DNA from 4 places in the Metabacillus mesotrionivorans genome. Region 1 is predicted to be linked to each of the others. Evidence: riboswitches for the same ligand, from Rfam matches in the RefSeq annotation. Region 1 holds a riboswitch; each other region holds the start of a gene.
What was found. A riboswitch is a leader RNA that binds a small molecule or an ion and turns the genes downstream of it on or off. The one in region 1 is predicted to bind cobalamin.

Region 1 (5,071 bases):
CATTTGCCGCTCTAGCTGCCGCAAAGAAATAATCGGAAAGTCTGTTCATGTATGTTAAAACATGCTCATTGATTTCCGTTTCTTTTTTGAGCGAAACAATACAGCGCTCTGCCCTTCTTGCTACGGTCCTTGCCACATGGATGGCAGCAGCCGCCTTTGTCCCTCCAGGAAGAATGAATCGCTCGAGCGGAGGGGCTTCTGCTGTGTACGCATCGATTCGTGATTCAAGAAACTCAATCATGTCAGGAGTTGTTTTATAGGGATGTTTTTGCTTGCCGTGGATGACAGCAAGATCGCTTCCGCAGTCAAAAAGTTCATGCTGGATTTTTTCAAATTCCTGCTTCATGTCTTTTAGGGTATCATCGTTCATCCATGTCATGGCAAGACCGGTAAAAGAGTTTACCTCATCGATTGTTCCGTAGGCCTCTACCCTCAGATCATCCTTATCGACCCGGCCCCCGATAATGCTTGTTTTCCCTTTATCACCGGTTCTAGTATACAAATTCATATTCAGCAGCTCCTGTCCTTTGTTCTCAGACTGTCTTGCCTAAGCTATAAAGAAAGTCTCTCTCTTATTCTGCCATTATTTTATTGAAGTGTAACGCCATAATCGTTTTTATAGAGATAATACTGAAACGTTTTTTGCATGACCGGGTACAGCACGAGAAAGAAAATGCCGTTTCCTGCTGCATGCATCGTATCAAACGGGATTCCTGCAAGATAGTAGACAAGTCCATTTTCGGTCAGGACAAACATATTCAGAGAAACGATGAATCCAAAAAGATATCCCGCAAGAACGGCTGCCGGGGTAAAAACGAGAAGTCTGTTTCTTTTAACCGCTTTTCCAAGCAGGCCGAAGATTAAAGCCAAGGTCCCCCAGGCAAGCATCTGCCAGATTGTCCACATGCCCATGCCAAGCAGCAGATTGCTGAGAAAACAGCCAAGCACCGCGACGATCATTCCATTAACCGGTCCGAGCAGAATCGCGGTTATAAGAATTACGGCTGTCATCGGCTGCACATTCGGAATGAACTGAAAAGTCAGCCTGCCTACAACGGACAAGGCAATAAGCAAAGAGAGAAGACTGATTCTTCTCGTTGTCATTGTTTCTCACACTTATTCATAATTCCGCAGATCAAATTCAATCTTATCGCCGTCTTTCAGCTTAATGTCATTTGCTCCTGTCATAGCATCTTCCCCGTTTACAACTAAATGCCAGTATGTTTTGTCCGCTTCGCTCGCCTGGATGCCTTCAATTCCGTTGATAAAGCCTCCGGACTCTTCAATTTCAAAGTTTGCCTTCATTGCATCCATAAGGCTCTGGCCTTCTTCAAAAACCACTTCTTTTGATTCTACTTTCTCCGCCATTTCATTTTTAGTCAGCGTGACAGAGGCTTTCAGTTCCTCCGCCTGCTCTTCGCTTTCAGCAGCAGGTTTTGCTTCTTCTGTTTTAGGTTCCTCTGCCGCATTTCCGCAGGCGCTCATCAGTGCAAGAAGAAGCACTGCGAGAAAGCTGTAAAATTTGTTCATGATCCATCTCTCCTCTTGTTGTTGTGTATGTATTGGAATAGCAAAAAGCCCATCTGTTAGAAGATGGGCTTTTAAAAACGGCATAGAAGAAACTGCAGGCACTGGTGCCATAACTGTGCCGTTTCTATGCTCAAATCCCCGAAGAATAGTAACGTTTGAAAGAACCCGGCAGGTCTACTGACTCGTGCTTCATCCTCAAGCCTGCACCTTCCCGTCTGAATCAGTCATTCTGACAGTGGTCTAAAAGCAGGTATTGTCTGCACTTACAGTTGCGGGGACAGTTCAGGCATCTCACCTGATTCCCTATTAAGCAAAGTTTGCACCAGTTTCTTTTCGTATTCACTTTTATATCCAGCTTTTATTGTACCTAAAATGACAAGCGGCATCAACAGGTGTTTCGTATGAAACAAGAATATTCGTCACATTCTATCAGGAAAAACGTTTTTTCGAGGCAGATAGAAACTGAATGTGGTTCCTTCATTGACTTTGCTGTGCACATTAATCGAACCTGAATGGGCATCGACAATGTTCTTGGCAATCGCAAGACCAAGGCCTGTTCCGGAGCGGCCTCTCGTCCTCGCCTTATCTGCTTTATAGAAGCGTTCAAAAACAAACGGCAGATCTTCTTCGACAATTCCTGTGCCTGTATCCTTAACATCAACCTTTATTCCGCCCGCAACGGACTGCACCCCCACTTCAACTGTGCCGCCCTCAAGAGTATGCCTGATTGCGTTATCCACAAGATTCGTCAGAACCTGTTCAATTTTATCCGGATCAAGAACAAACTCAGGTTCGTCGAGTGCAAAACTGGAGGTGAGCGTAATATCTTTTTCCCTCGCAAGTCCCTGGAACTTGCGGTTGATTTTTTCAATAAATTCATTAATGGAAATGCTCTCAAGATTGAGGGTGATATGACCCGCTTCCATCCGGGCAAGATCGAGCAGATCATTGACAAGCCGTCCCATTCTGAGCGATTCATCGTAAATAACCTGGGCAATCTCTTTTTTCTCCTCATCCGAGCTTGCAATATCATCTACAATCGCTTCAGAATACCCCTGAAGCATGGCAATCGGCGTTCTCAGTTCATGGCTGACGTTTGCGATAAAGTCTTTGCGCAATTTATCAAGCCGGCGCTCTTCTGTCATGTCCCGAAGCACGGCTACCGCCCCCCGGACGTAAGACTGATTGTAAAGCGGGCTCATGACAAGCACCCAGCTTCTTCCCTGAAGGGTTACTTCCACGATATGCTCTCTTTCTGTGTTGACAACCCGCTGGAACAATTCTTTCGCTTCAGGAGGAATTTCTTCCCCCTCGTTTATCTGCATTTTTTGTTCATAGTACCATGACTGCAGGAAGCGTTCCGCAGGGGGATTGGTCACAAGAATGGTTCCATCAATATTAAGTGTGATAACCCCGTCTGCCATACTGCTCAGAATGCTCGTTAAGTGCTCTTTCTCCTGATTAAGAGCGTTGATGTTAAACTTCAGCTGTCTCCCCATCTGATTGAATGCAATAGCGAGCTCCCCGATTTCATCGTGGCTCAAAATCGGAACTTTTGTATCAAAATTGCCTCGTGTCAGCTCTTGTGTCGCCTCTCTCATTTTTCTCAGCGGATAGGTAATTCTGGTTGACAGGAAGAAGGCAAAAACCGTTGTCAGAATGATGGCTATACCTGCCGCAAGAAGAATGTATTTTGTCGTGTGCTCGGTTGTCTTTTGGACGGCCTGCAGGGACTGTGACATAAAAACGGCTCCGTCCTTGCCGTCACTTGTTTTATAGGGAACACCGACTACAAGCACTTCCTCCTTGTTTCCGGAGTTTTTTTGCTGTTCTTCCGGCAGCCGGGTGAGCTTGCTTACATTTTTCTGATCCTGGAACACCTTTGACAGCTCTCTGTCAGCGCGGATGTCCTCCATGCTGAAGGTTGGTGTGTTTTCATACTTTTTAGGAGAAAACCAGTATTCATTTTCGTTCTCGGCTATCACAATGCTAGTCAGTTCATCCGCAAGCTCCCAGGTAATGGACCTTGCAAGCTCCTGGTCTTCATGATTTTCCAAAATAACAGACACTTTATTGGCCAGCTGCGTCAGTTCATTTTCGGCTTCATCAACATGAAAGCTTTCAATAAACTGGAGCAGCAGAACAGTCAGGACAAACAAGACGAATGATACAAGAAGCAGAATGGTAAACCAAAGTTTACCGACTACGCTTTTCCAGAACATCATTCACTGCCTGCCTCAAACTTGTAGCCGACACCCCAGACCGTGACTATCATCGAGGCAGCATCGGGTGAAACTTTGCTGAGTTTCTCTCTCAGGCGCTTTACATGCGTATCAACCGTTCTCAAGTCTCCGAAAAACTCATACTGCCACACTTCCTTCAAAAGCTTCTCACGGTCATACACTTTGTCAGGCGTTTTCGCAAGAAAATAAAGCAGCTCATACTCTTTAGGCGTTAAGCTGACTTCTTTTCCATCAGCAAGCACCCGGTGAGCATCATGGTCAATGGAAAGATGCGGGAAAACAATGACGTTTTTCGCTTTTGTTTCTGTTTTAAGGAAAGAAGTCGTTGAAGAGCGTCTCAGCAGGGCTTTCACTCTTAAAACAACTTCTCTCGGGCTGAACGGCTTAACGATGTAGTCATCTGTTCCGACCTCAAAGCCCTGAACTCTATTCACTTCTTCCCCTTTTGCCGTCAGCATGATGATCGGGGTCGCTTTTTTCAGGCGCAGCTGTCTGCATACCTCAATGCCGTCAATGCCCGGCATCATTAAATCAAGCAGAATCAGATCATATTCTTCTGCAAGAGCCATTTCCAGAGCGTCGCTTCCGTTGTCGGCTTCTTCTATTTGATAGTTTTCACGTTCAAGGTACATCTTCAGCAGTCTTCTTATTCTGTCTTCATCATCTACAACAAGTATTTTATAGTTTGGATTGGTTTCCATAGAGGTTCCTCCCTTATTAGAAAAGCGTAAGCGGGCGTTCAGCTCCGGGAGCCAGATAAGAAATCACATAAAAAGTCCGGGTTTAGACTTTTTAGGGAATTTTGTTCTGGCAGAGGAGCTGGCCGCTGAAATGCGTAAGCGGCAAATCCGCCCGCCATTAAGAAAAAGAATGATTACTTCCTATTTTACCAAAAAACCTTCACTTTATAGGAGTGAAGGCTCTTTAAAAACGTATTTTAAGCGTAAGAATGCAATCCGGCAATGACAAGGTTCACAAAAATCAAGTTAAACATGATAATAGCAAAACCGATTACAGCAAGCCAGGCTGATTTTTCTCCCTGCCAGCCTTTTGAAAGCCGCAGATGGAGATATGCCGCATAAAACAGCCACGTAATCAGGGCCCAGACCTCTTTTGGATCCCAGCCCCAAAAACGGGTCCATGCAATCTGCGCCCAGATCATGGCGAAAATCAGAGCGCCTAATGTGAAGACCGGAAAACCGATTGTCACAGAACGGTAGCCAATTTCATCTACAAGGTCCAGGTTGACGTTTTTCGTCAGCGGCTGCAAAAAGGCGGATATCCGCTTTCTTAAAATC
Region 2 (5,071 bases), on a different contig from region 1:
GATCCACATGAATTTGCTCATCCCGATTAATATAGTTAATCATCGTGGAAGTGGCGACCATTTTCTGATTGCGTGCGAGGTTATAGAAATACGCAAATCCTGAGTAGAAAAAGAGTCCTTCAAGAATAACGTCATATACAATGGATTTCAGCAGATTCAGCACATTCGCTTCTTCCGCAAAAGCCTGATAGCCGCTTGTCACAAATTCATTTCTCTTCCGCAGCGTCGGTTCGCTGCGCCAGTATTCAAACACTTCATCCTGAACATGCTTTGGAACAATGCTAGACAAAACATATGAGTAGGAATGATTGTGGATGACTTCCTGCTGGGCAAGCATAATCATCAGGGCGTTTATGCTTGAGTCTGTTATATACTCAGCTACTTTTCCTGCGTAGTCCGTCTGGATGCTGTCAAGAAGGGCGAGCAGGCCGATGATTTTCAAAAATGCCTCCTGTTCGTCGCCGGAAAGCTCTGGAAACTGTTTAATGTCCCCTGACATATTGATTTCAAACGGCGTCCAGAAATTGGAGAGCATTTTTTTATATTTTGCATAGGCCCAGGGATAAGATACGTCGTCCCAGTTTAAAACGTTTGAGCTCCTCCCGTTAATGATGGAAGTTGAACGGTTCGGCGCAGAAGCGTCCATGATCGGACGCGCATTCAATGAGTGTGTCATATGCCATCTCTCCTTTATCAGCTTGCGCAGGATTCGCAGTCTTCGATCTCGCTTGATGTTGACCGGACATAGTAAGTGGTTTTAAGGCCCGCTTTCCATGCGGTCAGATGCAAGTCCAGCAGCTCTTTTGCTTTTATGGTGTTGCGGACGTAAAAGTTAAATGAGACAGACTGATCGATGTGCTTTTGTCTGGCTGCGTTCTGTTTAATGCTCCACATCTGGTCAATCAAATAGGCTGATTTATAAAACCAGGTGGTTTCAGCATTCAAGTCCGGTGCAGTAACGGGGATTTTGTAGTCTTTTTTCTCTTCAGAGTACATTTTTTGAAAAATCGGATCGATGCTTGCCGTGCTTCCCGCGAGAATGGATGTTGAAGCATTCGGGGCAACGGCCATTAAATAGCCGTTTCGAATGCCGTTTTCTTTGATTTTTTCTGAAAGCTCATCCCATGGCATAGAGTCAGGTGTATAGTTTCTGTTCTTAAAGTAGTCGCCGGTATGCCAGTCTGAGCCTTCAAAGACAGGATAGGCGCCTTTTTCCTCTGCAAGCCTCATGCTTGCCTGAATGGTGTAAAAGGCTATTTTCTCATATAGCTCATCTGCAAACTGAACGGCTTCTTCGTCTTCCCAGCGCAGGCGCTTGAGCGCAAGCAGGTGGTGCCATCCAAAGGTTCCGAGGCCGACTGCGCGGTACTTTTTGTTTGTGAGCTTGGCCTGAAGAACGGGAATATCATTTAAATCAATGACATTATCGAGCATTCTGACCTGGATTGTGATCAGCCGCTCCAGCACATCATCTGACACAGCCCGGGCAAGGTTGATGGAAGAAAGGTTGCACACAACAAAATCTCCCGGAGTTTTAACGGTAATGATTTTGCCGTCCTCTGTGTACTGTTCATCCATTGTTGTCGGGCTTTGGTTTTGAGTGATTTCTGTACAGAGATTGCTGCAGTAAACCATTCCTTTATGCGCATTGGGGTTTTTCCGGTTCACTTCATCCCGGTAAAACATAAAGGGGGTTCCTGATTCAAGCTGGCTTTTCATAATGCCCTTCATAATGTCAATCGCAGGAACCGTGGTTTTTGAGAGCTCCGGGTGATTGGCGCATTCCCAATATTTTTCGCGGAACGAACCTGAGCCAACTTTCTCATCATAGTAATCTTCCAGCGAGTAACCCATGACTTTCCGTACTTCATGAGGGTCGAACAAATGCCACTCTCCTCGGTTTTCTGCCTGTTCCATGAACAGGTCCGGCAGGCATACGCCGGTGAAGAGGTCATGCGTCCGTAAACGCTCATCACCATTGTTCAGCTTGGAATCAAGGAATGAAAAGATATCCTTGTGCCAAACGTCAAGGTAAACGGCAATCGCGCCTTTTCTTTGCCCGAGCTGATCCACGCTTACCGCCGTATTGTTAAGCTGCTTCATCCACGGGATGACACCGGATGACACTCCTTTAAAGCCTTTAATATCACTGCCGCGGCTGCGGATCTTCCCGAGATAAACTCCGATGCCGCCGCCTGATTTTGAGAGATTGGCAATGTCTGTATTGCTGTCAAAGATGCCCTGCAGGCTGTCATCAACTGTATCAATAAAACAGCTGGACAGCTGTCCGACAGGCTTTCCTGCGTTTGACAAAGTTGGAGTCGCAACGGTCATATACAAATTGCTGAGTGCCCAGTAGGCTTCTTTTACAAGCTGAAGGCGGTGTTCCGTTTCTTCCTTTGCCATCAGCGTCATGGCGATGACGAGATACCGCTCCTGGGGAAGCTCATAAACCGACTTGTCATAATCTCTCGCAAGATACCGGTCAGAGAGTGTCCGCAGCCCGATGTATGTAAAAAGCTTGTCTTTGTCATGGTCGATGACTTGCGAAAGCTGCTCAATTTCTTCTTCGGAATAAGAATCAAGAAGATGTCTGCTGTAGATGCCTTTTGCCGTAAGGGTTTTGATCAGTGACAGGAAGGTGCCGCCCCCTGATTTCCTGTTGAATGCAGCTTCTTTATAAAGCTTTTTAAGATAAATCCGGGCACAGAAATAGGTCCATTCCGGCTGCAGCTCACTGATATTTGAGAGGCCTTCGAGAATAAGCAGGTTGGTCACCTGAGAGGCAGAACAGACAGTGCGGCCTTCCATGCTTTGAACAGCTCTTTCGGTGTATGTACGGAGGTCAAGCTCTTTAAAATCTTTTCCGGTTTCAGAAATAAAGTCAGTCAGTCGCTCCTGTGAGAACGGGGCTTTTTCGTTTGTCAGTTCGTTTACAATGATAGTAGTCATTTTGGTTGCCATAAGACATCCTCCTCATTTATAGTTCGGATTTTCGTATAATGGTCCATGATCTTTCAGGGAAATTACTGCGGAAAATCAAAAAAACCGCCCATGAGAACATGAGCGGATCAAACGATAGAATAAGAGGGTGCACGCATCCCTGTTACTGGCCATCGTTTCATCTCCTCAGTCCCCGAAGAATTCGAAACTTCTGCAAATCTAAGGCAGGTCTCCTGACTTGTGATCACTCTGCGCTGAGTCCTTCCCATACATTTCTCTCGTACAGTGGTATTCCCAGTTCGTCACACTTACAGTTGCGGGGACAGTTCCGGATTTGCACCGGATTCCCTTTTAAGCCAACATGTTGGCACCTTGATTTGCTGTTAATTTCAATATGTAGTATTTTAATTTAAGTGAATAATCAATATGTTGTGTCATTTGATATTCTCATCATAAATGACACGGGGTGAAATTTCAACTGAAATCTATGAAAATGTCGAAAGAAAAATAGAAAACCATTTTACAGTTCAGCGTGTTTCATCATACCATAGGTTTAAGGGCAGCTTACACTAAGTCTTAAAAAAGGAGATTTATCATGTACATACTTGTTAACGGTGAGTATAGGAAGCGAGATGAAGTTTCGATTGATCTTGAAGACAGGGGCCATCAGTTCGGTGACGGGGTCTACGAGGTCATCAGAGTGTATGATGGAGCATATTTTGCGATGAAGGAGCATATGGAGCGGTTCATTCGAAGCGGAAAAGAAATTAAAATCGCCCTTCCATATACGATAGAGGAGCTGACGAATCAGCTTGAAGAACTTCTCCGCCTGAATAAGACAGAAGACGGCGGTGTTTATATGCAGGTAACAAGAGGAGCTGCCGCTAGAAAGCATCTGTTTCCTGGCAAGGATACGGTTCCTGAATTAACGGCCTATCCGATTCCATGCTCAAAACCCGTAAAAGAGCAGGAGGAAGGAATTTCTCTCTGTCTGCTTGAAGACGTGCGCTGGCTCAGATGCGATATCAAAAGCTTGAATCTTCTCGGAAATGTCCTTGCGAAACAGGAGGCACATGACCGCGGGGCTTATGAAGCGCTGCTTCACCGAAGCGGCATGATTACGGAGGGGTCATCCTCTAATTTCTACGGGGTGAAAAATGGAAGTGTGTTTACCCATCCTGCGAATAACCTGATTCTGAATGGTGTTACGAGAATGAAAGTAGAGGAGCTTTGCAGACAGAACGGAATTGAGTTTCTGGAAGAAAGACTGAACACAGACGGTCTTGCCTCTCTCGATGAAGCTTTTATCACCTCTACGACCAGTGAAGTGATTCCTGTAATAAAGGTTGATGAAAGAAAAATTGGAGAAGGAATACCCGGACCTGTCACAAGAAAGCTTCAAAAGCTGTTTGATGAACTGATTGCAATTGAAACGAAAGTGGTCGAGAGATAATAAAAATCCCGCCTGGGTAAGGCGGGATTTTCTGCTAGACTGTATGTTTCCGGGCAGGAAGGAATCCAAACAGGATAGAAAACAATGGAGACAAATAGAGAAAGAACGCAAATGGCAGATACGAAATGACGTCGACACCAAGTGTCTGCGCGAAAAAGGCCCCGCTTACTCCCCAGGGAATAAGGGGATTGATCAGTGTTCCGGCATCTTCAAGGGATCTTGATAAATATTTCTTTTCAACGTTCAGTTTTTCATAGGCCGGTTTAAACGACTGACCTGGTATGAGTATGGACAAATACTGTTCTCCCGTTACGAGATTAACTCCGATTGAAGAAGAAATGGTTGCAAGGATCAGCTGCCCTTTGACTTTGATTCTCTCAATCAATCCGTTTAATAAAGTCTGAATCAGCTGCATTTTATCCATCAATCCGCCTAAAGCAAAGGCGATCATGATCAGCGAAATGGACCACATCATAGATTGAAGCCCGCCGCGGTTCAGCATTTGCCGGACGGTTTCCTGCTGAATATCAAACACTGTTCCATTTTGCAGAACAGCTAAGAGACCGGAAAGATTTGTCCCGTCCTGAATGAGGAGACCTGTGATGCCGGCAGTTGCTATGCCTGCAGCAAGAGCAGGAATAACAGGTACCCTGGAAATGGCAAGACCAATCACAA
Region 3 (5,071 bases), 580 kb from region 1:
GATAAAAAAGACGATATCCTCGTCATCATTAATACCGGAGGAAGCGGAGGCCTCATTTATGCTTATATATACACTTATGAAAAAGGACAATATAAACTGATATTTGATGATGAATCGTTCAACAAATCAAACACCTATACCGTTACTTACCTTGATCAGTTTAAAGCAAGGGTGACAAGCGCAAATCCCCCGAAAAAGTATCTGCTCGATCTCCAGTATAAAGGAAAAGAGTATTTGAGCGAAATCTATAACAGGGACGGGACACTGAAAGAGCCGGTTGAAGGGTGGGTCGCCCCGCTTTCAGGACTGTACCCTGTCGATTTTGAACGTGATGGCATTTTCGAACTGGACACCTATCAGAACATTGCAGGCAGATACAGCGCTGATGGTCTGGGCTACATGATGAATGTTCTGAAATGGGATGGCACATCTTTTAAAACAGACCGGCAGAGCATTGCTGTGTTTGGGGAAGAAACATAAGAAATGGGGAATCTGCTGTTTAGCTTCGGGAGAAAGATAAAGGTTGCAGCACTTACGTGGCTTCCTGTACCCGAGTTTGTGTTGTTAAACCAGCTTTGCAGCACTTACGAGGCTCTCTGCACCTAAGTTTATGTTGTTAAACCATGTTTGCAGCACTTACGTGACTTTCTGCACTTGAGTTTGTGCTGTTAAACCAGCTTTGCTACACTTACGTGAAGTTCTACACCCGAGTTTCTGTTGTTACCAGTTTTACAGCACTTACATGACGGTCTGCAACCGAGTTTGTGCTCCTAAACCACCCTTTCATGACAGCAGTTTATAAATTCACATTACAATCGGAACCGGACGTTCGCATGGTAAAAAAAGAGAGCTGAAGTTTTCTCAGCTCTCTTTTGCGCTGTATTAATCCACAACAATATAAGCAATCATCGGCGCACCCTGGCCATGGCGGGAATGCGTATCACAAATTAGACGGTACGTTCCTTCTTCATCAAATTTTAAAGGAATGACCGCTTTTTCACCTTTTTTAACCACGCCTTTTATGTCTGTTCCTTCAATCCTGAAGGGATGCTCCGCGCCGTTTACTCCGTGGATGGTCAACGTAACGTTTTCACCTTTCTGAATCGTAATGGAGCCTGGATCAAAACGGTATGCCTCAATCTTTCGCCCGTCTTCAGTTTTGGATGTGAATTCTCCGGTCACCATATGGATTTCTGCCTTCTCATCTGTATGCTGTGCGGAAAGGACCTCAGCTGCATCCTGATTCAGATAAAACCAGCTTCCGGAGCCAATGAGAGCAAACAAAACAGCAGCAATCACAATCCATTTCTTTTTTATGACGATAAATTTCATAGTTTCCCTCCCAGAGCAGTACTTACCATACTATATGCCCGTCCGGGGGAAACTTGTCTGCTGTTTTTTAAGCGCAAAAAAGGATGTCTCGCAGCAGACATCCTTTTTGTTAATCTTCTGTTAAAAATTCCGGTGAAAACAAATTATATGCATCTTCTTCCTCATCCATTTCCCGATCAGCTTCAGAGTATGTTCTTCTCCTGCGGTTCAGCTCTCTGAATTCAGCTTCGAGGAAATCAGCCTGTTCGTGTGAGAGTTTGATTGTCACTTCATTTTTATTATCATCTGCTGCTTTAAGCAGAACATAACTGTCCGCAAAATGCCTCAGCGTCACATTGCTTAACGTTATTTGCATTTTATCAAGCTCATACCTTGCTTTCATGAAAAAAAGACCTCCAGTGGCCGATATTGGTTATCTCTTTTAGTTTATCGGTTTCATCTGAAAAGCACAATAGAACGGTAGAAATGGACAAAGTGTAAGAACTTCAATTGAATCCTTTTACATTTAGAAAAATGAAATGAGCTCCATTTTCCTATAGTATAAAGACAGAATATTCTATTACTTTTACAGGAGGATCATACATGCCTGAACAGACACTGACCATCAATAAAACCCGATTAGAAGAAAGAATTCATACACTCGCCGAAATCGGAAAGATTGGCGAAACCGGGGTTTCGAGGCTTGCCTTGTCAAAGGAAGATAAACTTGCAGTTGAAACAGTCAAAGGCTGGATGGAGGAAGCAGGCCTTACCGCACGGATAGATCACTTTGGAAATCTGATTGGCAGGCTCGAGGGAAAAAAAGCTGAAGCACCTGTCCTTATGCTCGGGTCCCATATTGATTCACAGCCGTATGGCGGAAGATTTGATGGAGTCATCGGTGTTCTTGGGGCAATCGAAGCCGTTCAGACATTGCAGGAGAACTCGTTTATTCCCGAAATGCCAATCGAAGTTGCTGCTTTTTGCGATGAAGAGGGAGCACGCTTTAATAAAGGGTTATTTGGCGTCAGAGGGATACTCGGCAAACTTGAAGAGGGAGAACTTGACCGGAAAGATAAAAACGGTGTAACACGGCGGGATGCACTAATTTCCTTCGGATGTGATCCCGAGCGCTTTAAGGAGTCAGAGTACGCTCCCGGAAGCATTTCAGCCTATCTTGAGCTGCACATTGAACAGGGACCGGTTCTTGAGTCTAAGGATGCGCCCATTGGCATTGTAACGGGCATCTCTGGCCCATTGTGGCTGACAGTTGAGCTTGAAGGCTTTGCAGGCCATGCCGGATCTGTGCCAATGCATATGAGACAGGATGCTTTAGTGGGAGCGGCAAAGGTCATCGTTGCCCTGAATGATCTCGCTTCAGAAGATCCATCTGCACCTACTGTCGGAACCGTCGGGAGCTTAAAGGTTTTTCCTGATTCACGGAACATCATACCTGAAAAAGTGATGTTTACGGTGGACCTCAGGGATATTCAAATGGAAAGAAGAAATATCATAGAGAATCAGTTGAGAAAACGGCTGCATCTGATCTGCGAGGATCACGGACTGACATATATCTTATCTGAAGACACAAACAGTGAACCGCGGTATTGCTCGGAAGACATTATGGAAATTATGAGGGCAGCAAGCAACGAGATCGGTCTGAATGCGCCTGAACTGATGAGCGGACCCTTTCATGATGCGCTCGCGATGTCTTATGAATGTGACTACGGGATGATTTTTGTCCGCTGCAAGGACGGCATCAGCCATAATCCGAAAGAGTTTTCAACGATGGAAGATATTTCGCTCGGAACCGAACTTCTATACAGGACAGCCTTAAAAATGGCAGTGAAATAAACAAAGCAGTCTATTTTTCTTTTTGACTAAACATTCTGAACCCATCATAATCAAGGCTATACTCTTGATGGGATGGTGGATGGAATTGAAAAAGAAAACAGCTGTATCCTGGAGCGGAGGGAAAGACGGATGCATGGCCCTTCATAAACTTGCAGCCGAGGGGCATGAAATCGCATGCCTTATAACGACGGTTCCGGCTGAAACTGGAAGAACATTCGGGCACGGAGAGAAAATAGATGCGATCAAACAGCAAAGTCTTGCGCTTGAAATACCAGTGCATTTTATATCATGCACCTATGAAAGCTATACGGATCACTTTATCGGTGCGCTGAAAGAGTTGAAGGAGCAATACTCCCTTACAGCTGTTGCTTTCGGCGATCTTTATTTGGACGAGCACCGGGAGTGGGGAGAAAAAGCTTCGGCCGAAGCAGGTCTTGAACCGCTTTACCCTTTATGGATGGAAAAAGAGAACGCCATACTTGCACTTCAGCAGTTTGCAGTCAGCGGATATAAAGCAGCTGTAATCAGAGTAAGGGATGACAAACTCGATCCATCCTGGCTCGGAATGGAGGTTAATCAGCCATTCATCGACCGCGCTTTAAATACAGACATCTGTCCGATGGGAGAGGCTGGTGAATACCATACTTTCGTCTACGACGGGCCGCTGTTTACAAAAAAAATCGACATTACGTTCGGGAACGTTCTTCAGCTGGAAACGACAAAGAGACTTGAGCTTGAGAAAACCAAATTAAGAGAAAAAACGACAAATTTAAAAAAATCTTGATGACTTTTCCAGTTTTATAGATTACAATGAACAAAAAATATGATTCTTTTAAAGTGCCTGAATACTCAGGATAATAGGGAAGCCGGTGGAAATCCGGCGCAGCCCCCGCTACTGTAAGCGCAGATTAAACTGAATTGCCACTGACTCTAATGTCGGGAAGGCTCAGGATCAAGATGAAGCGCAAAGCCAGGAGACCTGCTTTAATTGATTTTTGCTTGTTTTTCGGTGGGAAGAACGAGTCAGGACCCCTGTATGCGTTACTTCACTATGCTTATTTAGGCCTTGACTGTCTTCAGTCAGGGCCTTTTTATATTGGTTAAAAAGATGGGAGATGGATATATGGCGATGAAAAACGAAAAAGGAAGAGTGCTTGTCTACACAGGCAATGGAAAAGGAAAAACGACAGCTGCAATCGGTCTTGCTGTGCGGGCTGCCGGAAGACAAATGACCGTTTCCATTCTGCAATTTATTAAATCTCCTGAGCGGACATACGGTGAGAGAACAATTTTAAATGCTTTGCCCGGAGTCAGTATTCAGCAGCTCGGTGCCGGATTTACCTGGACCAAAACACCTGAGATTCACCGGGAAGCTTTAAAACAGGCTTGGATAACAGCAAAAGAAACCATTCTGAGCGGGGAAAGCGATGTTGTCATTCTTGATGAAATCAACAATGCCCTTGCCATTCAGACCTTTCCTGTGGACGATGTTCTTCCTCTTGAAGACGTCATTTTGACCATTCAAAACCGTCCTCTTCATGTCCACCTTGTCCTGACAGGCAGAAACGCCAAAAGAGAAATCAGGGAAATAGCTGATCTCGTCTCTGTGATCGACGTTGAAAAGCATTATTACGATGAAGGTGTCGACGCCATATATGGAATTGAATATTAAAGAAAATGGGAAGAAAAAGGCGCTCAGACTCATGATTCAGGGGACTCATTCGGATGCAGGCAAAAGCATTCTGTCAACCGCACTGTGCAGGATTTTCAGGCAGGACGGGTATAAAACCGCTCCCTTTAAATCACAGAACATGGCACTGAACTCATACATAACAAAAGACGGCAAAGAAATCGGCAGAGCCCAGGGAGTTCAGGCTGAAGCAGCAGGAATTGAAGCTGACACGGA
Region 4 (5,071 bases), 440 kb from region 1:
CCTTTTTGGGGGATTTTGTTCTGACAGAGGAGCCTGAGCGCTGCAGCTGGACAAGGAGTCAAGTTCCTTACACTTCAGTCCACTAGAGTTTTATGCATGTATTCCAAGATACAAAGAACCTGCAATTATCACAAGAAACCAAAAATTGTCTCATATTGGCATGAATGTTAAGTTATTTCAGAAAAATAGTATAAATAGCAATTTTGGTGATTTTTTTTGACAATTCAATTTTAATAGTAGTATTATTATACATGGTAAAAAGGAGGCTTCTTGTAACATGTCATCACTTGACAAAGACAAAATTGTACAAAGTGTACCGCAAAAAGGTTTTTTCGGTCATCCTAAAGGATTATTCACCCTTTTCTTCACAGAATTCTGGGAGCGTTTTTCCTACTACGGGATGAGAGCAATACTTCTGTATTATATGTACTACTCGATGAAAGACGGCGGCCTTGGTCTTGATCAGCCGACTGCCCTTTCGATCATGTCCATTTATGGATCATTGGTTTATATGTCTGGAATCATCGGAGGATGGATTTCCGACCGATTGCTCGGCAACACGAGAACCGTTTTTTACGGCGGCGTTCTCATTATGCTGGGCCATATTATTCTTGCGCTGCCAGGAAGCATTCCGGCATTTTTTGTTTCCATGTTCTTTATCGTAATCGGAACAGGTTTGCTTAAGCCGAATATTTCGAATATTGTGGGTGATCTCTACAGCAAAGAAGATAACCGACGCGATTCCGGTTTCAGTATTTTCTACATGGGAATCAACCTTGGCGGTCTGCTTGCACCGCTTATCGTTGGTACTCTCGGACAGAAATACAATTTCCACCTTGGATTCGGAGTTGCAGCAGTAGGTATGTTCCTTGGACTTGTTGTGTTCATGCTTACGAAAAAGAAAAACCTTGGACTTGCCGGAACGGGTGTTCCAAATCCGCTTACTCCTGCTGAAAGAAAAAGCGTTTTCGGCAGATTGGCGATTGGACTTGCCGTCATTCTTGTTTTAGGTGCTGTATCCATTTCTACCGGTTACCTGACGATTGACCGCTTTACATTCATGATCAGTATTCTTGGTATTTTGATTCCTGCAGCATACTTTATTGTGATGTACCGCAGCCCGAAATCAACAGATGTTGAGCGATCACGCCTGATCGCATATATTCCTCTGTTTATCGCGGCAATGATGTTCTGGGCAATCCAGGAACAGGGTGCAACCATTCTTGGTGCTTATGCTGATAAACGCACACAGCTGACGTTCGGAAGCTTTGAAATTCAGTCATCCTGGTTCCAGTCGCTGAATCCGCTGTTTGTTGTTCTTTTGGCACCGCTTTTTGCTTGGCTTTGGATTAAGCTTGGAAACCGTCAGCCGTCGACATCCAAAAAGTTTGCTTTTGGACTTTTCTTCGCCGGGTTATCATTCCTGGTCATGATTATTCCAGCTTATACAAACGGCACAGATACACTTGTTCACCCAATGTGGCTTGTGCTCAGCTTCTTCCTTGTTGTTCTTGGAGAGCTTTGCCTGTCCCCAGTCGGATTATCAGCAACAACCAAGCTTGCTCCGGCTGCTTTCTCAGCGCAGACCATGAGTTTATGGTTCCTGACAAATGCATCGGCTCAAGCAATCAACGCACAAATCGTTAAATATTACACACCTGAAACCGAAATTGCCTACTTCGGAATTATCGGCGGACTCGCCATTCTTTTAGGGGCAATCATGCTGATTCTTTCACCAAAGATTCAAGCGTACATGAAAGGTGTAAGATAATACGCAAAAAAAGCCTGTCCTTAAACTGGACAGGCTTTTTGCATTAAACGGTTGTCTCTTGAACGGCTTTCTCTCTGCAGACCTTCGCAGCTCTCACCATAATCTTCAGTGCCTCAACGGCCTCTTTTTCCCCTCTTGTTTTGAGGCCGCAGTCAGGATTCACCCAAAACTGGCCAGAATCGAGCACCTGCAGTGCCCTTTCAATATTTCGGATCATTTCCTTTTCAGAAGGGATGCGCGGACTGTGAATATCATATACGCCAAGGCCAATTCCCTTACTGTAGGAGAATGTTTCAAAAGAACGAATCAGTTCCCCGTGGCTTCTTGAAGTCTCAATGGAGATGACATCTGCATCAAGCGCATCAATTGCTTCGATCATGTCGTCAAAGCTTGAATAACACATATGTGTATGAATTTGCGTCTCAGGTTTCACAGAAGCTATTGATCTTTTAAAAGCAGTGACGGCCTCGTCCAAATACTGTTTCTTCTTTTCCTGTTTAAGCGGAAGACCTTCTCTAAGTGCAGGTTCATCTACCTGAATCATGCCGATTCCTGCTCTCTCTAATGCTTCAACCTCTTCCCTCACGGCGAGAGAGAGCTGATTTAACACTGCTGCTCCAGGTACGTCAGATCTTACAAAAGACCAATTTACTATTGTAACCGGTCCGGTCAGCATTCCTTTTACAGGCTTGTCAGTCAGCTTTTGGGCAAAAAGGGTTTCTTTTAGTGTCATCGGCTCCTTAAAAAACACGTCCCCGTAAATAAGAGGAGGTCTTACGCAGCGTGAACCGTATGACTGCACCCACCCATTTGAGGTGACAGTCATCCCTCCAAGCTTTTCACCGAAATATTCAACCATGTCTGTCCGCTCGAACTCACCGTGAACGAGGACATCAAGCCCCAGGTTTTCCTGGATATCAATCCACTTTTTTATTTCACCTTCAATAAACTGATAATAGTCCGCTTCTGAGAGAGTTCCTTTTTTATACTTCAGCCTAGCAGCACGCACTTCTTTCGTTTGAGGAAAACTTCCGATGGTTGTCGTCGGAAGCAGCGGAAGGCTGAATTTTCTTTGCTGCGCCTCTTTTCTTTGAACTGCTCCAACTCTGACAGTGCTGTACTTATCATATGAAGCATGTACAGAATGCCGGTTTCTCAAGTCTGAAGCCTCAAGATCTGCTATCCCTTGATCATAGGCTGAAAGGGTCTCTTCTTCAAAATTTAAAAATTTTGTCAGCAGGGTGATTTCATGCAGCTTTTCATCTGCAAATGCGAGCGCGTTTTTAACAAGGGGATGCAGAGCCCCTTCGCTCTCTGCTGTTACAGGCACATGAATCAGACTGCATGAAGGCTGAAGAATCAGCCGGTCTCTTCCGACCTCATCCAGAATTCGGTTTACCAGTTTGACTGTTTTCTGAAGCTCTGCCTTCCAGATATTGCGGCCGTCGATGACGCCTGCCGCAAGCACCTTGTCCTTTGGAAAACCGAATGCACTCAAATGCTCCAGCGTTTTGCCGCTGTCATGAACAAAATCCAGGCCTATGCCGTCAACAGGCAGCTGAATGAGCTGTTCATATTGTTCAGGACATTCAAAGTAGGTTTGCAGAAGAAGTTTTGCCCTGCCTAAGCCTTCTTTTATTGTTTCATAGATTTTCTTCGTTTTTTTCATAAAGGCTGCATCTGCTGCAGATGTAACGAATATTGGTTCGTCTATTTGTATCCACTCTGCTCCTTCTTCTTCAAGCTCCTTGAAAACCTGAACATATAAAGGGATGAGTTTTTCAAGAATTTCTTCTTTCTTTTCTCCTTTTGAAAGGGCTGTGAGAGTAAGCGGCCCGATAAGTACCGGTTTCCCCGTAATCCCGGTCTCATTCCTTGCTTCTTTATATAGCTCAAGCAAGCGGTTGTGGATAAGGCGGGGCTCTGTTCCGTCAAGCTCAGGCACGATGTAATGGTAGTTTGTGTTAAACCATTTTGTCATCTCTGATGCGACTTTGTCTTGGCTTCCCCTGGCAATCGCGAAATACGTTTCAAGTGATGATGGGTTCAGATCCCTGAATCTTTCCGGGATCAGGCCGAACATAACAGCCGTATCAAGTACATGATCGTAATAGCTGAAGTCGCCGACCGGCACTAGGTCAATGCCCGACTCGCGCTGTTTCACCAAATGAGAGAGCCTGATTTTCTTCATATCCAAATGAAACTCCTGCTCCGTCAGATCTCCTCTCCAAAACGCCTCAAGAAGCTTTTTCCATTCTCTTTTTTCGCCGATTCTCGGATAGCCAAGGTTTGAATTTCTAATTTTCATTGCGGTTCCCCCGTTTTCATAGTTTCTCAGCTCTAAACGCAAAAAAACTCTCCTTTTTAAAAGAGAGTTTAATGGACACAGCTAACTAGAGTTGAGACACAACAAAGGTTTCAACATACCGCATCACCCTCCCTATTTCGCGTAGGCTTAAAGTGCATACGACAGGCAGGTCTCCTGGCTCTGGTTCACTGCATGCTGCTGCCTTCCCATTCCATTTCAGAACAGTGGCTTTGTGCAGAATGCTCCCCATTACAGTGGCGCGACCGCACCGGATTTTCACCGGCTTCCCTTTTAAGCTTCCGCGTAAACGCGTCAGCACCCATCGCTTGTCAACATATTAAGAATATTTTTGTGATTGTTTTTAACAATAGCTGATGTTTCTCAATCTTGCAAGACATTTCTTATTATTCAGAAAGAAATTCCGATCACTTTCCATTTGGCAGTCTCATAAAATCCAAGCTTTTTATAAAGGTTTTCGGCATCCGGATTATTGTAAAATAAATAGAGCTCTCTTTCAGTTCCGAAATCACGGCAGATTCTCTCGATGACTTTTGAGGCATATCCTTTTCTTCTGTATTTTGTAGGAGTGGCAACGCCGGCAATAACAGCAGTCTTTTCGTGATCTGTAAAAATTCCTGCAGTTGCTGCCATCGTGCCGTTTTCCTCGACGTAATACACACTAAGCTTTCCAGAGAGGATGCTTTCATACTGTTCACCGGCAAAAAAAGCTTCATTTGGACCAGTCATTTTATATTCTTCCACCTGCATAAATAACCGGTAAAGCCTGCGGCATTCATCAAGACTTGTGATTTTGCAGACTTCGCCGGATACGCTGCCGGCTGCTCTATTATCGTATTTCATCATAACAGAGTCACTTTCAATCTCGGTTTTGACAATCTTTTTTAATGCCTCAATAAGTTCCTGTTTCCCAAAAATTCTCCTTATGCCGGTTTTCTGAATGACAGGAATAAAAGCTTCAATATCCGCAGGAA

Region 2: another riboswitch for cobalamin. It lies ahead of ACTSEZ_RS16675 (ribonucleoside-diphosphate reductase subunit alpha); the one in region 1 lies ahead of ACTSEZ_RS08840 (DUF4430 domain-containing protein).
Region 3: another riboswitch for cobalamin. It lies ahead of ACTSEZ_RS05770 (cob(I)yrinic acid a,c-diamide adenosyltransferase); the one in region 1 lies ahead of ACTSEZ_RS08840 (DUF4430 domain-containing protein).
Region 4: another riboswitch for cobalamin. It lies ahead of metE (5-methyltetrahydropteroyltriglutamate--homocysteine S-methyltransferase); the one in region 1 lies ahead of ACTSEZ_RS08840 (DUF4430 domain-containing protein).

The regions. Positions count from the first base shown of each region.
Region 1 covers NZ_JBQMFF010000002.1:748,799-753,869, forward strand. The annotation lists gene ACTSEZ_RS08830 (cob(I)yrinic acid a,c-diamide adenosyltransferase) at 1-508, opposite strand, end outside; gene ACTSEZ_RS08835 (ECF transporter S component) at 589-1,104, opposite strand; gene ACTSEZ_RS08840 (DUF4430 domain-containing protein) at 1,117-1,530, opposite strand; cobalamin riboswitch at 1,681-1,872, opposite strand; gene ACTSEZ_RS08845 (ATP-binding protein) at 1,950-3,755, opposite strand; gene ACTSEZ_RS08850 (response regulator transcription factor) at 3,752-4,474, opposite strand; gene ccsB (c-type cytochrome biogenesis protein CcsB) at 4,711-5,071, opposite strand, start outside.
Region 2 covers NZ_JBQMFF010000007.1:12,978-18,048, reverse strand. The annotation lists gene ACTSEZ_RS16680 (ribonucleotide-diphosphate reductase subunit beta) at 1-676, opposite strand, end outside; gene ACTSEZ_RS16675 (ribonucleoside-diphosphate reductase subunit alpha) at 694-2,964, opposite strand; cobalamin riboswitch at 3,150-3,332, opposite strand; gene dat (D-amino-acid transaminase) at 3,539-4,396, shown strand; gene nhaC (Na+/H+ antiporter NhaC) at 4,431-5,071, opposite strand, start outside.
Region 3 covers NZ_JBQMFF010000002.1:168,935-174,005, reverse strand. The annotation lists gene ACTSEZ_RS05795 (YybI family spore inner coat protein) at 1-480, shown strand, start outside; gene ACTSEZ_RS05790 (cupredoxin domain-containing protein) at 883-1,332, opposite strand; gene ACTSEZ_RS05785 (hypothetical protein) at 1,442-1,714, opposite strand; gene ACTSEZ_RS05780 (M20 family metallo-hydrolase) at 1,915-3,165, shown strand; gene ACTSEZ_RS05775 (Dph6-related ATP pyrophosphatase) at 3,251-3,949, shown strand; cobalamin riboswitch at 3,984-4,166, shown strand; gene ACTSEZ_RS05770 (cob(I)yrinic acid a,c-diamide adenosyltransferase) at 4,295-4,837, shown strand; gene ACTSEZ_RS05765 (cobyric acid synthase) at 4,821-5,071, shown strand, end outside.
Region 4 covers NZ_JBQMFF010000002.1:305,501-310,571, forward strand. The annotation lists gene ACTSEZ_RS06410 (peptide MFS transporter) at 278-1,771, shown strand; gene metE (5-methyltetrahydropteroyltriglutamate--homocysteine S-methyltransferase) at 1,815-4,079, opposite strand; cobalamin riboswitch at 4,227-4,417, opposite strand; gene ACTSEZ_RS06420 (GNAT family N-acetyltransferase) at 4,488-5,071, opposite strand, start outside.